DNA from 2 places in the Janthinobacterium glycogeni genome. Region 1 is predicted to be linked to the other one. Evidence: predicted binding sites of a transcription regulator. Region 1 holds the regulator's gene; the other holds the start of a gene.

Region 1 (7,914 bases):
GGCACGAAAGTGACCGACGTGGCCAATGGCGCCTTCATCTCGTATGACAGCCGCAAGGAAGTATTCAAGATGGAAAATTCCGACAGCGGCACCAGCACCTCCGATGGCGGCAGCGTGCGCATGGTGATCCAGCCGAAGACCAAGGCGCCCGCGGCGGAGAAAGCCCCGGCCACGCCTGCGCCAGGAACGAAATAATGGACAATACCCGTTGCGGCAGCACCCTGATCGTTCGCGGACTGCAAAAAACCTATGGCAAGCGGCAAGTCGTGCATGATGTCTCGCTGCAAGTCGAATGCGGCGAAGTGGTGGGGCTGCTGGGCCCGAACGGCGCCGGCAAGACCACCTCGTTCTACATGATCGTCGGGCTGGTGCCGTCGGACGGCGGCAGCATCGACATCAGCGGCGTGGACATTTCCAGCCTGCCGATCCACCGCCGCGCGCAGATGGGCCTGTCGTATCTGCCGCAGGAGGCGTCCGTGTTCCGCAAGCTGACGGTGGAAGACAATATCCGCGCCGTACTGGAAATCCAGACCGTCGAAGGCCGTCCTTTGAAGAAGGCCGAGATCGAGGAACGCCTGGATAAACTGCTGGCCGACTTGCAGATTGAAAAGTTGCGCGAGAATCAGGCGCTGTCCCTGTCGGGCGGCGAGCGCCGCCGCGTGGAAATCGCCCGTGCCCTGGCCACCGATCCCCGTTTCGTGCTGCTCGACGAACCGTTTGCCGGCGTCGATCCGATCGCCGTGATCGAGATCCAGCGCATCGTGCGCTTCTTGAAGGAGCGCAATATCGGCGTGCTGATCACCGATCATAATGTGCGCGAGACGCTGGGTATTTGCGATCGTGCCTACATCATCAACCAGGGCTCGGTACTGGCGTCGGGACGCCCCGACGACATCATCGCGAACGAGTCGGTACGCCGGGTCTATCTGGGCGAACACTTCCGCATGTAAGCCAATGAAACAATCATTGCAGCTGCGCACTTCGCAGCACCTGGCACTGACGCCGCAGTTGCAGCAATCGATACGCCTGTTGCAATTGTCTACGCTGGAATTGCACCAGGAACTCGAGCAACTGCTGACGGACAATCCCTTGCTCGAGCGCCTAGACGATCCGCTCGACCGTTCGCTGCGCCTGCTGTCCGACGGGGCTTTGAGCTCCACGGCGGCGCCGGCCGAAGCGCCGCCCCAGCCGCCTGGCCAGGAGGCGCCCGCGGCGCCGGCCGAAGTGGAAACCTTTGACGGCGAGGCGGGCGAGGGCCCGGCCGCCGCCGATGGCGGCGACAGCGACTGGAGCGAAGCGAGCCGGGGCAAGGCGCCCGACGACGAAGATTCCCGCCCGCAACTGGAGGCCCATCACTGCACCCTGCGCGAACACCTGATGGAGCAGATGCGCGTGACGGTGCTTGAATTGCGCGACCGCGCGCTGGTCGAGCTGATCATCGACGCGCTCGATGATAATGGCTATCTGGAAGAGTCGCTCGACGACATTCTGGCGCGCCTGCCGGAAGAGCTGGAAATCGATGCCGACGAGATGCGCACGGCCTTGTCGCTGCTGCAAAGTTTCGATCCGCCCGGCGTGGGCGCGCGCAATGCATCCGAATGCCTGGCCCTGCAAATCAAGCGCTTGCCGCACATCGCCATGGTGACGCGGCGCATGGCCCTCGTCATCGTGGAAAAGCACCTGGCCTGGTTTGCCCAGCGCGATTTCAACAAGCTGAAAAAAGCCCTCGACTGCGACGATGAAGACTTGCGCGAAGCGCAGACGGTGATTCGCCAGTGCAATCCGCATCCGGGCGCCGTGTTCGCCTCGGACGTGTCCGATTACGTGGTGCCCGACGTCGTCGTCAAGCGCGCGCGCAATGGCTGGCAAGTGACCCTGAACAACGACGTCATGCCGCGCCTGCGCGTGAACGCCATGTACGCCAACCTGCTCAAGCAGGGCAAGGGCGAAGGCGCCATGGGCGCACAGTTGCAGGAAGCCAAGTGGCTGATCAAGAATATGCGCCAGCGCTTCGACACGATCCTGCGTGTGGCGCAGGCGATAGTAGAAAGACAAAAGAACTTTTTCTCGCATGGGGCCGTTGCCATGCGCCCCCTTGTGCTCCGTGAAATAGCTGATACACTGGGTTTACACGAGAGTACTATCTCGCGGGTAACAACTCAAAAGTACATGCTGACCCCGCACGGCATGTTCGAGTTGAAATATTTCTTTGGTAGCCACGTCGCCACCGAAGCGGGGGGCGAAGCGTCATCGACGGCGATACGGGCATTGATCGTGCAACTGACAGGAGCAGAAGACCCTAAAAATCCTTTATCCGACAGTAAGATTGCGGACATGCTGGGGGAACAAGGCATGGTGATTGCGCGACGTACTGTTGCCAAATACCGGGAAGCGTTAAAAATTCCGCCAGTGAGCCTGCGTAAGTGTTTGTAAGTTTTTTTCGGTTCCTCTGCGGGCCGGAGTCGATGGACCGCACGAACCCGATCATCTTTAGGAGTGTGTATGAATCTCACCATCAGCGGACATCATCTCGAAGTGACACCAGCCATCCGTGAATACGTACAAACGAAGCTGGAGCGCGTGAAACGTCATTTCGATCAAGTCATCGATATCGCCGTGATTCTGACCGTGGATAACCTCAAAGAGAAAGAAAAACGTCAAAAGGCCGAAGTCAACCTGCGTTTGAGCGGCAAGACCGTCTATGTGGAAAGCCTGGCGCACGACCTGTACGCCGCGATCGATACCCTGATCGACAAGCTCGATAGGCAAGTGATGAAATACAAAACCAAAGTGCAAGGGCACGGTAAAGAGGCGATCAAGCATCTGCCAGACAACTCCGAGGAAGACGCCGTCGTCGCCGTCTAAGGCCACCCGCTTCCAGCAGTTGTGATCAACTAAGGGCGCACATTGCGCCCTTTTTTGCGTCCAGCGAAACGCAATGTGCCCCGCGCAGGCGCTAGAATGTTTGCACTTTCACTTCTTTCCTGCCTGCCATGAGCGACCTCGTCCAGATTTCCATCCGCCACCGCACGGGCCACATCGTGCTCGACCGTCCAAAAGCCTTGAATTCCCTGTCGCTGGAGATGGTGCGCGCCCTGAGCGCGGCCTTGCTGGCCTGGCGCGATGATCCGCAGGTGGACGCCGTCATCATTCGCTCCAGCAGCGAGAAAGGCCTGTGCGCCGGCGGCGACATCCGTTTCTTTTACGATGCGGGCCTGGCCACGCCGCAAGGGGGCAGCGCGCTGCTGGAAGATTTCTTTACGGAAGAATACGCTTTAAATCATTTGATCCATTTTTATCCGAAACCGTATATCGCTGTGATGGATGGCGTGGTGATGGGCGGCGGCATGGGCGTGGCGCAAGCGGGGCCCGGCAACCGCCTGCGCATCGTCACGGGCCGCACGCGCATGGCCATGCCGGAAGTCAATATCGGCCTGTTCCCCGACGTGGGCGGCAGTTATTTTTTATCCCGCCTGGCAGGCCAGCTGGGCCTTTACCTGGGCTTGACGGGCTTGACGATCAACGCGGCCGACGCCCTGTACACGGGCCTGGCCGATGTCTACCTGCCCGAGGCGCAGATGGGGGCGCTGCTGGCCCTGTTCGAGTCGACGCCGGGCGAGGCCTTGCCGGTCGCCATCAAGGCGCTGGCGGCCCCGTTTCAGGCCGAGGCGGGCGCTTCTGCCCTGGCCACGGCGCGCGCGGCGCTGGACCGCCATTTCAGCGCGGGTTCGGTGGCGGCCATCATGGCCTCGCTGGCGCAGGACGATGGCGCATTCGCCGCCAGGGCGCTGGCGGCCATGCGCCTGCGCTCTCCCTTGATGATGTCGGTGACTTTGGAATTGCTGCAGCGGGGCGCCCACCTGGGCGTGGCCGATTGCCTGCGCATGGAGCGCACGGTGGTGCGCCGCAATTTCGAGCATGGCGAAGTGCTCGAGGGCGTGCGCGCGCTGGTGGTCGACAAGGACAATGCGCCGCGCTGGAATCCCGCCAGCCTGGACGAAGTCGACGCGGCCATGGTGGCGCGCTTCTTTGTGCCCGTCTGGCCTGCGCAGGCGCATCCGCTGCGCCACCTCGATTAACTAGGAGCGCTCGCGATGGCGCAGTACGACTCTTTCCTTGGGGCCGAAATACTGCGCCAGCCGCTCCGCCATGTACACGGAGCGGTGCTGGCCGCCCGTGCAGCCGAGGGCCACCGTCAGGTAGCTGCGGTTGTCGGACTTGAACGACGGCAGCCATTTCTCGATGAAGGCGCGGATGTCGGCCAGCAGCTCCAGCGCGCTCGGCTGCGCGTCGAGGAAGGCGATCACGGGCGCGTCGCGGCCATCGAGCGGGCGCAGGGCCAGGTCGTAATAGGGATTGGGCAAGGCCCGCACGTCGAAGACGAAATCGGCATCGAGCGGCACGCCCAGCTTGAAGGCGAACGATTCGAAGAACAGGGTCAGCGGCGCGCGTTCGGAGGCGACGATATCCTTGATCCACGCGCGCAGTTTGTTGGCGCTCAGTTCCGAGGTATCGATCACATGGCCCAGCTGCTCGATGGCCGACAGACGTTCGCGTTCTTCCGAGATGCACTCGATCAGGGTGCGACGGCTGGCCGGATTCTGGTTCGGGCGCAATTCGTGGGACAGCGGATGGCTGCGCCGTGTTTCCGAGAAGCGCGCTACCAGCGAATGCGTGGTGGCTGTCAGGAACATGACCTTGACGTCGTGCCCCTGGTCGCGCAGCAGCGCGACATTGTGCGGCAAGCTGACGAGCGACTCGGCGCTGCGCGCATCGACGGCCACGGCCAGCTGCGGCGTGCCTTCGTCGAGCAAGGTTTGCACCAGGCTGGGCAGCAAGGCCGGCGGCAGGTTGTCGACACAATAGTAGCCGGTATCTTCCAGCACATTGAGCGCGACGGATTTACCGGAGCCGGATATTCCGGTGATAAGGACGATATGCATACACCGATCATACAATAAAGATCGGCGCTCTGCTCCCAAGGCAATTATCTTTACAAATTATTGCAATTATTGTTCGAGCATTGCTTGTTTAATTGTTGCCATGGGCGTCAATGTGGGGTCAGACCCGTCGGGTCGGACCCCGGTAATTAGTCACCACTCATTGCCAAACGTTGCCGCTCCATGAACTCCTGCAAGGTATCGATGCCGCGCAGCTGCAGTATCGTGTTGCGCACGGCCGCTTCCAGCAGCACGGCGATGTTGCGGCCGGCGGCGACGGGGATGACGACCTTGCGCACGGGCAGACCGAGTACGTCTTCCGTAGGGAACAGGAAGGGCAGGCGCTCGACTTCTTCTTCCAGCGCGTTGCGGCGCACCAGGTGCACGATCAGTTTCAAACGCATCTTGCGGCGCACGGCCGTTTCGCCAAAGATGGCCTTGATGTCGAGCAAGCCCAGGCCCCGCACTTCCAGCAGGTTTTGCAGCAGGGGAGGGCAGCGGCCTTCGATCATGTTGGGCGCGATGCGCGAGAATTCGACGGCGTCGTCGGCCACCAGGCCGTGGCTGCGCGAAATCAGCTCCAGGCCCAGCTCGCTCTTGCCCAGACCCGAATCGCCCGTGATCAGCACGCCCACGCCCAGCACGTCCATGAACACGCCGTGCATGATGATGCGCTGCGCCAGTTTTTTCGACAGGTAGACGCGCAGGAAGTCGATCACTTGCGCGGCCGGCAGCGGGGTGGAGAACAGGGGAATGTTTTGCTCGTCGCAGATGGCGAGGATGTCGGGCGGCGTTTCCAGCCCTTGCGCGATGATCAGCGCGGGCGGACCGCCGGCGATCAGCTCGCCGATCACGTGGGTGCGCGTGTTGACCTTCAGGCGCTGATAGTAATTGATTTCCTGGTGGCCGAAGACCTGGATGCGGCCCGGATGGATCAGGTTCAAGTGGCCTACCTGGTCGGCGGCCGACGAGACGTCGCCCGAGATCAGGCGTTCGCCGCCGGGGAAGCCGGCGAACCAGCCCAGTTGCAGACTTTCACGATTATCGTCGTACAGGCGTTGTATCGTCAGCGGCGTTTGCAACATGGCAGTCTTCTTCAGGAGTGGAGGAATACCTGAAGTTTAACCCGCCGCTTGCAGACTGGGTTGCCAATTGACGATGCGCGAATGCACGGATTTCGGTTCCGGATCCGTGGCCAGGGCCGTGCGGAAAGCGTCGTCGGAAAACATTTCGGCGATTTCCGACAGGATTTCCAGATGTTGCTGGGTGACATGGTCGGGAATCAGCAGGAAAAACAGCAGATTGACGGGTTTGCCATCGGGCGACTCGAATGGAATCGGCTCGGCCAGGCGCACAAAGGCGCCCAGCGGCGATTTCAAGGTCTTGCTGCCCTTGACCCTGCCGTGCGGCACGGCCACGCCATGACCCAGCCCAGTCGAGCCCAGGCGTTCGCGGGCAAACAGATTGTCCGAGACGGTAGAGCGGGCGATGCCGTAATTGTTTTCGAAGATCAGGCCGGCTTGCTCGAAGGCGCGCTTTTTACTGGAAACTTCCAGGTCCAGCAGGACGTTTTCGAGGGATAATATTTTGCTAAGATTAGTCATGACACTCAATGAAATGGTGCAATGCGCAGAGGGCTTGCGAGCCGAATTATAGGCCTGTTTTCGCGGCCTGTAACGCCAATTCTCAACAGTATACGCCCGCTGCGGGCGCAGTGGGCGCTACAGCCAATGTGGTCATCATTTTAGCAAAAAAATAACATCGGCGTGTATCGGCTATTTCTTGATTAAAAACACGCGGCGCGCCGGTTTTTCCGCCGCCGAATGCCGATTTTCCGATTTTTCAGCGTCTTTGACATGCTCTGCGGCACTACTGCAACGTTGTTTTAAAACACAGCCAACATTCCTGATGGCATGGTTTTGGGTTGTCGCTTGGGATTACTGGCGCGCGTTGCGCAGATTGCCCGGCATCGCTCCCGTGCTGAAGTTGCTGCGCCAGGGGTTGATGTCGAGCCCGCCGCGGCGCGTATAGCGCGCATACACGGACAGTTTTTGCGGTTTGCACTGACGCAAGATATCAACAAAGATGCGCTCCACGCATTGCTCGTGGAACTCATTGTGTTCGCGAAAACCGATCAGGTAGCGCAACAGGCTTTCCTGGTCGATCTGCGGCCCCGCATACTCGATCTGCACGCTGCCCCAGTCGGGCTGGCCCGTCACCAGGCAATTCGATTTGAGCAGGTGCGAGACGAGCTTTTCTTCCACGGGCGCCTCATCGAGCGCCGCCTTCAACAGCAGCGGCGAGGGCGTGTATTGCGTGATTTCCAGGTCCAGGCGGTCGAGCAGCACGCCGTCGAACTCGCCCATTTTCAGCTTGCCGAAATCTTCCTGCAAGGTCAGTTCCACTTGCACGGGCGCGCCAAAACCGTTCGACAAATCCTGCTTGAGCAGGGCCAGCAGCGCTTGCGGGCTGTCCAGCCTGGTCTGGTTGAACGAATTTAAATAGAGCTTGAACGACTTCGATTCGATGATGTTGGGCGAATCGGCCGGCGCGCTGATCTTGGCGATGGCCACCTGCGGCTTGCCGCGCTGGTTCAGCCACGACAGTTCATACGCATTCCAGATATCGAGGCCGAAGAACGGTAATGTGCCGCGCAATTCCAGCTCGTCGCGCTTGCCCTGGCGCGGAATGGGAAACAGCAGTTCCGGCGCGTAATCGGTGCGGTAGGCGGAGCTTTTGCCCAGCGGGGATTGTTCGGCGAGGTCGTTGGTGGTGGTCATGGTCGTGTGGCGTGAATTCAGTCAAGCACGCATGGTAGCCTATTTCGGGGTCAGACCCGTCGGGGGAATGCGCCCCGGTGGGACGCATTCCGATCGCGAAGCGACTGACCTGTTATTGCCCGAGGAACAGCTTATACACAGGATTGCTGCTCTCATCCCAGTAACGGTACCCCAGAGTATCGAGGAAGCGGGCG
Region 2 (7,914 bases), on a different contig from region 1:
AAAAAGCTGGGGCTGAAACTGAGCTTGCTGCCATTTCCCGCCGGCGAAAACCTCAACGACGATTTGCGCAATATGGTGTGGAAGGGGCATTACCTCGGTTATGGTCCCGCCGACGTGATGCTGCATGTACCGGTCGACAAGAAGTTGATGGCGGATAACGACAAGGTCGAGATCTTCGCGCCTTACTACGTGGAAACCGTACGCCTGGCGCGCAGCGCGCAAGCCGTGCCGCAATTCGATGGTGTCACCTCGCTGGCGGGCAAGCGTATCGGCGTGGAAAAAGTGTCGATCGCGGCCATGCTGATGCTGGGGGAAGACAATGGCAAATACCGTGACGACGTGCGCATCTTCGACACGGCCGCCGAAGCCTTGCAGCAATTGCAGGCGGGCCGGCTCGACGCCGTGCTGGCGAACCGTTCGGAAATCGAATCGGTGCTGAAAAGCGATCCCGCTTTCCCCTTGAACGAAGTGGCGTTCGCTCGCTTGCCGCGTGCTGGCTGGGCCGTGGGCCTGGCCGTCAGCAAGCAACAGCTCGACGTGGCCAAGTTGCTGCAGGCGGCCATGAACGAGATGACGGCTAGCGGCGAATTGAAAACCATCTTTGAGAAGTATGGCGTGAAGGAAGCACGGCCCTGACTTAGCTTGCTCTCGTTAAAAAGCCCGCGTATCTTCCGATGCGCGGGCTTTTTAATTAGAAGGAATACATGGCACTGACACCCAGCAACCAGTTGCGTCCCGGCGCCGCTTCATAGTAACGCTTGTTGCTGTCGCCGACGATGACGGAGCCCACGTAGGTTTTGTCGAAAAGATTGTTCAGGCGGGCAAACTCCTTGAAGCGCCAATTCCCTACGTTTTGCTTAGCGTTGAAGCGCGCGTTGAATACCGTGTAGCCGGGCGCCGGCTTTTCGATGTTGCTGTCTTCCGCATACACCTGGTTGCTGGCCACGCTTTCGAGTGCCGCGCCAACACGGTCGAATGTGTCTTTCCAGGCCAGTTCCGCGAACAGGTTGGCGCTGGGCACGCCCGGCAAGCGGCTGCCTTCGCGCACGGCGCCAAAGGCCTGGTCATACACGGCGTGCAGGCTGGTCAGTGCCACCTTGGCCGTGAAACCATACGGCAGGTTCGAATCGAGCGACACTTCCATGCCCTGGCGCAAGGTTTTACCCGCATTGCGATAGCTGGTGCGCCCGCCGCTGGACTTGTCGACCACCAGCTCGTCGCTGGTCTTGATCTGGAACACGGCCGCGTTCACATGCGTGTTGTTGGCGATCCTGGCCTTGACGCCCGCTTCCAGGTTGGTGCTGGTGGCCGGCTTCAAGTTGAAATTGAAGCCGCCGGCCGTACCCGAGTAAAACAGTTCGTTCAAGGTGGGCGCCTCGAAGCCGCGCGCGGCGCTGGCGTACACGTTGACGTTCGGTGTCAGCTTATACAGCAGGCCCAGCACCGGCGTCGTATGGCTGAACTCCAGGCTGCCGCTATCGTTACCGTTACTAAGGTAATGGTCGTCGACCGCCACTTTCATCTTGCTGTAACGCACACCTGCGCTGAGCAGCCATGGCCCGCTCTGCCATTCCGCCTGGAGATAGGGATCGAGGCTGGAGACGACATTCTGCTCGTCGCGGCGCAACTTGCCTTTTACGCCAAAGCTATTGCCAATGTAATTTTCATAGCCGGTGCGGTCATCGCTGGAGCGGCCATAGTCGATGCCGATGGTGGTGCTCAGCTTGCCGCCGGCCAGCTGGTTCACGTGCAGCCAGTTAGTGTCGATCCCATAGAACTCACGCTGGAAGTCGACCACGCCGCCCGAATGGCTGGCTGGCGCCTGAAAACCCTTGGTAAAAGCCTGATACTGGATCACGTCGCGGTTGCCGCCATACACCATCACATGCAGGCGGTCATCGCCGAACGACTGTTCGTAGGTGGCGCCGATCTGCTGGTGGTCGATGCTCTTGCGCGTGTTGTAGCGCTCGGCCAGGGTGCGTTTCGGGTTTTGCGTATCCGTCGTGTCGATTTCGCCGGCGCGCGGGTTGGCGGCAAACGTGGGCCAGGTGACGCCCAGCGGATCTTGCGTGTTGCCCTGGTGCAGGCTGTTGGCGACGATGGTCAGCTTGCTGTCCGCATTCGGCTTGACGGTGATCTTGCCGAATGCCTGTTCGCGCGTGGCGGCGCTGTGGTCGCGGAAACCGTCCGTGCGAAAGCGCGAGCCGTCGAGTACGTAGCCGATGCCGCCTGCCTGGCCTTGCGCCGAGAGATCGACCTTGCTGGTGCCGTAGCTGCCGCCCGTCACATTCAGTTCGACGGACGGGGGATTTTGCCCCTCCTTGGAAAACAGCTGGATCACGCCGCCCGAGTGGTTGCCGTAGATGGCGGAAAATGGCCCGCGCAGCACTTCGATGCGCTCGGCCGTATCGAGGTTGAAGGTGGCGGCCTGGCCCTGGCCGTCCGGCATGCTGGCGGGAATGCCATCGCTGATCAGCTTGACGCCGCGCACGCCGAAGGCCGAGCGGGCGCCGAAGCCGCGCGACGATATTTGCAAGTCTTGCGCGTAGTTCTGGCGGTTTTGCACGACCAGGCCCGGCACGGCGGCCAGCGCCTCCGACGCGTTGACGCGGATTTGGCCCTCCTGGATGCGGGCGCTGTCGACGACATCGATCGAGGCCGGTACTTCCTGGCTCGGGTGGGCGATGCGGCTGCCGCTGACGACCACTGTATCCATCAGTTGTGCGCCCGGATCTGCGGCCTCGGCGGCAAAGACGTGGGGGGCCAGGGTGGCGCTGCCGGCGACAAACAAGCTGGCGATGGTGTTCAGGCGGAAACGATGCTGCATGCGGATTCTCCAATGTGAATAAAAGCCTGCTTGGTCGCGTGCGCGGCGCAGGTCTGCGTAGGTGTATCAAGCAATATGCCTGCCATGTCTCCATTGGTGGGCTGAAATTATACGCGTGTCCGTGGCACGGCGTTTGCATACAGCAATTGTCAGAGGCGCCGCTACCGCGCGCTTTTCCTGTGTTTTTCATTGAAAAGGTGATTATGCCCAACTTCTTCTCGCGCTTGCGCCAGGTGTGCTGGCTGCTGCCCGCGCTTGCCAGTACTGCCCTCCAGGCCGCTCCGTTTGCCTATGTCCCCAATGAAAAATCGGGCACCGTGAGCGTGATCGACACGGCGACTGACCAGGTGGTGCGCCAGATCGCGGCAGGCAAGCGTCCGCGCGGCATCGCCGCCGATCCCGCCGGACGACAGTTGTTTGTCACGGACGCGGCCAGCAGCGCCTTGCTGCTGATCGACAACGCGGGCGGCGCGCCCGTGCGCACGGTGGCGCTGGGCAAGTCGCCCGAAGGCGTCAGCGCCTCGCAAGACGGTAGTCACGTGGCCGTGGCCGTCGAGGAAAACAATAGCGTGGCCTTGCTCGATGGCCACACGGGCACCTTGCTCGCCGATATCAAGGTGCAAGGGCGCAACCCGGAACATGCCATCTTCAGCCCGGATGGACGCTGGCTGCTGGTCAGCGCGGAAGAGGCCGAGCAAGTTGATGTCATCGACGTGGCGCAACGCCGCCAGGTGGCGTCCGTCGCTGTGGGCTTGCGGCCGCGCGGCATCGGTTTCAGTCCCGACTCGGGCCTTGCCTATGTGGCATGCGAACTGGTCAATGCCGTCTATGTCATTGACATGGCCGCGCGCAAGGCGATTGCCACCATTCCAGCAGGCAAGAATGCGAATGGCATCGTGGTCCATCCCGGCGGCAAGCACGTATATGTCTCGAACGGCATCGACGGCACGGTGATGGTGATCGACACGGCCAGCAACCAGGTCACGGCGACCATTCCCGTCGGCAAGCGCCCGTGGAACATGGCCATCACGCCGGACGGCGCCAAGCTGTACGTGGCCAATGGCCGCTCGAACAGCGTTTCCGTCATCGATACGGCCAGCGCGCGCAAGGTGGCCGATATTGCCGTCGGTGAATTGCCATGGGGCGTGGTGATTCGGTAGCGGTACAGGAACAGGTGTTCCAGTCTGGTACACCTGTTCCATTGTGCAGCGGCGCAGGCGAGATGCCGCAGGGCTGGCCCGGATTGGAACAGGATGCCTTTACCTTGTTCACAACGCACACAGGCCCGCCCCCGCAGCTCTAGCCCGGGCATGCGCCGAAAAGCGCACCGGTATTGACGCCACGCCCTTGCAACAGGGGTAAAACCGGCTAAGTTTGTAGGGGGATGGCGAGCTGGCACGGCATTTGCGGAAGACTCCGTGTACTCACCCCATCTGTACCAGGACGTTTGATTTTAATTAAGTAATTCCATTCTAATTAACCCGATAGAGGACGACATGAATCTCGCAGACATCAGCAAACTGGGCGTAGCCAATCCCTTCAAACAACGCTATGACAATTACATCGGCGGCAAATTCGTTGCACCCGTAAAAGGTGAATACTTTCCTAACATCACGCCGATCACCGGCCTGCCGTTTTGCGAAATCGCCCGTTCCACGACGGAAGACGTTGAGCTGGCGCTGGACGCCGCGCATGCCGCCAAGGAGGCCTGGGGCAAGACGTCGCCTGCCGAGCGGGCCAATATCCTGAACCGCATCGCCGACCGCATCGAACAGAACCTGAGCCTGATCGCCACGGCGGAAACCATCGACAACGGCAAGCCGATCCGCGAAACGATGAACGCCGACATTCCGTTGGCCATTGACCATTTCCGTTACTTTGCCGGCTGCATCCGCGCGCAGGAAGGTTCCGTTGCGCAAATCGACGCGGAAACCTATGCCTACCACTACCATGAGCCGCTGGGCGTCGTGGGCCAGATCATCCCGTGGAATTTCCCGATCCTGATGGCCGTGTGGAAACTGGCGCCAGCCCTGGCCGCCGGCAATTGCGTCGTCCTGAAACCGGCCGAGCAAACCCCCGCTTCCATCATGGTGTTGATCGAGCTGATCGGCGACCTGCTGCCGCCTGGCGTGCTGAACATCATCAACGGTTTTGGCCTGGAAGCGGGCAAGCCGCTGGCCTCGAGCAAGCGCATCGCCAAGATCGCCTTTACGGGCGAAACGGGCACGGGCCGTTTGATCATGGGCTATGCCGCGCAAAACCTGATTCCCGTCACCCTGGAGCTGGGCGGCAAGTCGCCGAACATCTTCTTTGAAGACGTGATGGATGCGGACGACGAGTATTTCGACAAGTGCCTGGAAGGCTTTGCGATGTTCGCGCTGAACCAGGGCGAAGTGTGCACCTGCCCATCGCGCGTGCTGATCCAGGAATCGATCTACGAGAAATTCATCGCACGGGCCTTGAAGCGCGTGGCCGCCATCAAGCAGGGCAATCCGCTCGATGCTTCCACCATGATCGGTGCGCAGGCGTCGCAGGAGCAGCTGGAAAAAATTCTGTCCTACCTCGACATCGGCCGCCAGGAAGGCGCCGAAGTGCTGGCCGGCGGCGAGCGCCACACGCAGGCGGGCGACCTGGAAGGCGGCTATTACGTGCGTCCGACCGTGTTCAAGGGCAACAACAAGATGCGCATCTTCCAGGAAGAAATTTTCGGACCGGTCGTGTCCGTGACCACCTTCAAGGATGAGGCCGACGCGCTGGCGATCGCCAACGATACCTTGTACGGCCTCGGTGCCGGCCTGTGGACGCGCGACGGTTCGCGCGCCTTCCGCATGGGCCGCGCCATCCAGGCGGGTCGCGTGTGGACCAATTGCTACCACCTGTATCCAGCCCACGCCGCGTTCGGCGGCTACAAGCAATCGGGTATCGGCCGCGAAAACCACAAGATGATGCTCGACCACTACCAGCAAACGAAGAACTTGCTGGTGAGCTATAGCCCGAAAGCGCTGGGCTTCTTCTAAACCGGCAACAGGCGCCGCGCCCGTAGTCCAGGCGCGGCGCGCAGAAAGGGATGCCATGAGTGCAGCAATTGCCAGGGTGGTCGCCACCGATGCGGCGCTGGAAATGATGGACAAGTTGCGCCAGCGTCACGGCCCGCTGATGTTTTTCCAGTCGGGCGGCTGCTGCGACGGCAGTGCGCCCATGTGCTATGCGCTGGGCGAGTTCGATGTCAGCGATACCGACATCTATCTCGGCAATTTGAATGGCACACCGTTCTACATGGGACTCGAGCAATTCGAGTACTGGGAGCATACCCAGTTGATTATCGATGTGGTCGATGGCAATGGCGGCATGTTTTCACTCGACAACGGCACGGGCAAGCGCTTTTTGACGCGCTCACGCCTGTTCACCGATGAAGAGTGTGCCTTGTTGCATGCCCAGCCGCATGAGCACGACAGAAAAAGTACCTGAGAGTTACACACACATACTAATAAAACAGAGGGAGATGATTGTGCAGAAAAAAATCATGGGGATACTCATCGGTTTGAGTTTGGCATCGCTGGCCCAGGCGGCCGACGTGGGCAATGTCACCAATGCCATGCTCGACAATACGGCGAAGAATCCGGCCAGCGTGCTGTCGTTCGGCATGGGCACGCAGGGCCAGCGTTATTCACCGTTGACGCAGATTAATGACAAGACCGTGGCCAAGCTGGTGCCGGCCTGGTCGTTCTCGTTCGGCGGCGAAAAACAGCGGGGCCAGGAATCGCAGCCCTTGATTCATAACGGCAAGATGTTCGTCACGGCATCGTATTCGCGCATCTTTGCCGTCGACCTGAAAACGGGCGCCAAGCTGTGGAAATATGAGCATCGCTTGCCGGACGGCATCATGCCCTGCTGCGACGTGGTCAACCGCGGCGCCGCCCTGTATGGCAACCTGGTGATTTTCGGCACGCTCGACGCCTATCTGGTGGCGCTGGACCAGAACACGGGCAAGATCGTCTGGAAGGAGAAAGTCGACGACTACGCTGCCGGCTACTCGATGACGGCCGCACCGCTGATCGCCGAAGGCTTGCTGCTGACGGGCGTGTCGGGCGGCGAATTCGGTATCGTGGGGCGGGTCGAGGCGCGCAACCCGATGACGGGCGACCTCGTGTGGAGCCGTCCGACGGTGGAAGGCCATATGGGCCACCGCTACGACAAGGATGGCAAGGCCATCGATAACGGCGTATCCGGCACCGTGAACAAGACCTGGCCGGGCGACCTGTGGAAAACGGGCGGCGCCTCGACCTGGATGGGCGGCACCTACGATCCGCAGACCAAGCTCGCGTATTTCGGCACGGGCAACCCGGCGCCGTGGAACAGCCACTTGCGTCCCGGCGACAATCTGTACTCGTCATCCACCGTGGCGCTGGATGTGAAAACGGGGCAGATCAAGTGGGCGTATCAAAACACGCCGAACGATGCCTGGGATTTTGACGGCGCCAACGAGTTCGTCACCTTCGACATGGATGGCAAGCGCTACGGCGGCAAGGCCGACCGCAACGGTTTCTTCTATGTGATCGACGCCAACACGGGCAAGCTGCAGAACGCCTTTCCGTTTGTGAAAAAAATCACCTGGGCCAGCAGCATCGACCTGAAGACGGGCCGGCCGAACTTCATTCCCGCCGGCCGCCCTGGCGACCCGACCAAGGGAGAGGAAGGCAAGAAGGGCACGACCGTGTTTGCCGCCCCCGCTTTCCTCGGGGCAAAAAACCAGATGCCGATGGCGTACTCGCCGCAAACCAAGCTGTTCTATGTGCCGGCGAACGAATGGGGCATGGATATCTGGAATGAGCCGATCAGCTACAAGAAGGGCGGCGCTTTTCTCGGCGCCGGTTTCACCATCAAGCCCTTGTTTGACGATTACATCGGCGCCATGCGCGCCATCGATCCGAAGACGGGCAAGATCGTCTGGGAAATCAAGAACAATGCGCCGCTGTGGGGCGGCGTGATGAGCACGGCCGGCAATCTGGTGTTCTACGGCACGCCGGAAGGCTTCCTGAAAGCCGTCGACGCGAAGACGGGCAAGGAGCTGTGGAAATTCCAGACGG

The links. The regulator sigma-54, encoded in region 1, starts transcription at its own class of promoters, with help from an activator protein. The targets are predictions, from matches to a motif close to TGGCANGNAANCTGCTTT.
Region 2: ACQ4W4_RS27345 (beta-propeller fold lactonase family protein) is a predicted target of sigma-54. The motif match lies at 2,950-2,967, and genes of this name have one in related genera.

What each region holds. Positions count from the first base shown of each region.
Region 1 is NZ_JBNYXP010000008.1:137,695-145,608, forward strand. Features, by position in the region: gene lptA (lipopolysaccharide transport periplasmic protein LptA) at 1-195, shown strand, start outside; gene lptB (LPS export ABC transporter ATP-binding protein) at 195-950, shown strand; gene ACQ4W4_RS19475 (RNA polymerase factor sigma-54) at 955-2,433, shown strand; gene hpf (ribosome hibernation-promoting factor, HPF/YfiA family) at 2,503-2,865, shown strand; gene ACQ4W4_RS19485 (3-hydroxyisobutyryl-CoA hydrolase) at 2,994-4,079, shown strand; gene rapZ (RNase adapter RapZ) at 4,080-4,943, opposite strand; gene hprK (HPr(Ser) kinase/phosphatase) at 5,090-6,025, opposite strand; gene ACQ4W4_RS19500 (PTS sugar transporter subunit IIA) at 6,062-6,544, opposite strand; gene queF (NADPH-dependent 7-cyano-7-deazaguanine reductase QueF) at 6,878-7,720, opposite strand; gene ilvA (threonine ammonia-lyase, biosynthetic) at 7,833-7,914, opposite strand, start outside.
Region 2 is NZ_JBNYXP010000024.1:7,442-15,355, reverse strand. Features, by position in the region: gene ACQ4W4_RS27355 (substrate-binding periplasmic protein) at 1-636, shown strand, start outside; gene ACQ4W4_RS27350 (TonB-dependent receptor family protein) at 692-2,827, opposite strand; gene ACQ4W4_RS27345 (beta-propeller fold lactonase family protein) at 3,031-3,987, shown strand; gene adh (aldehyde dehydrogenase) at 4,324-5,844, shown strand; gene ACQ4W4_RS27335 (DUF779 domain-containing protein) at 5,900-6,295, shown strand; gene ACQ4W4_RS27330 (PQQ-dependent methanol/ethanol family dehydrogenase) at 6,351-7,914, shown strand, end outside.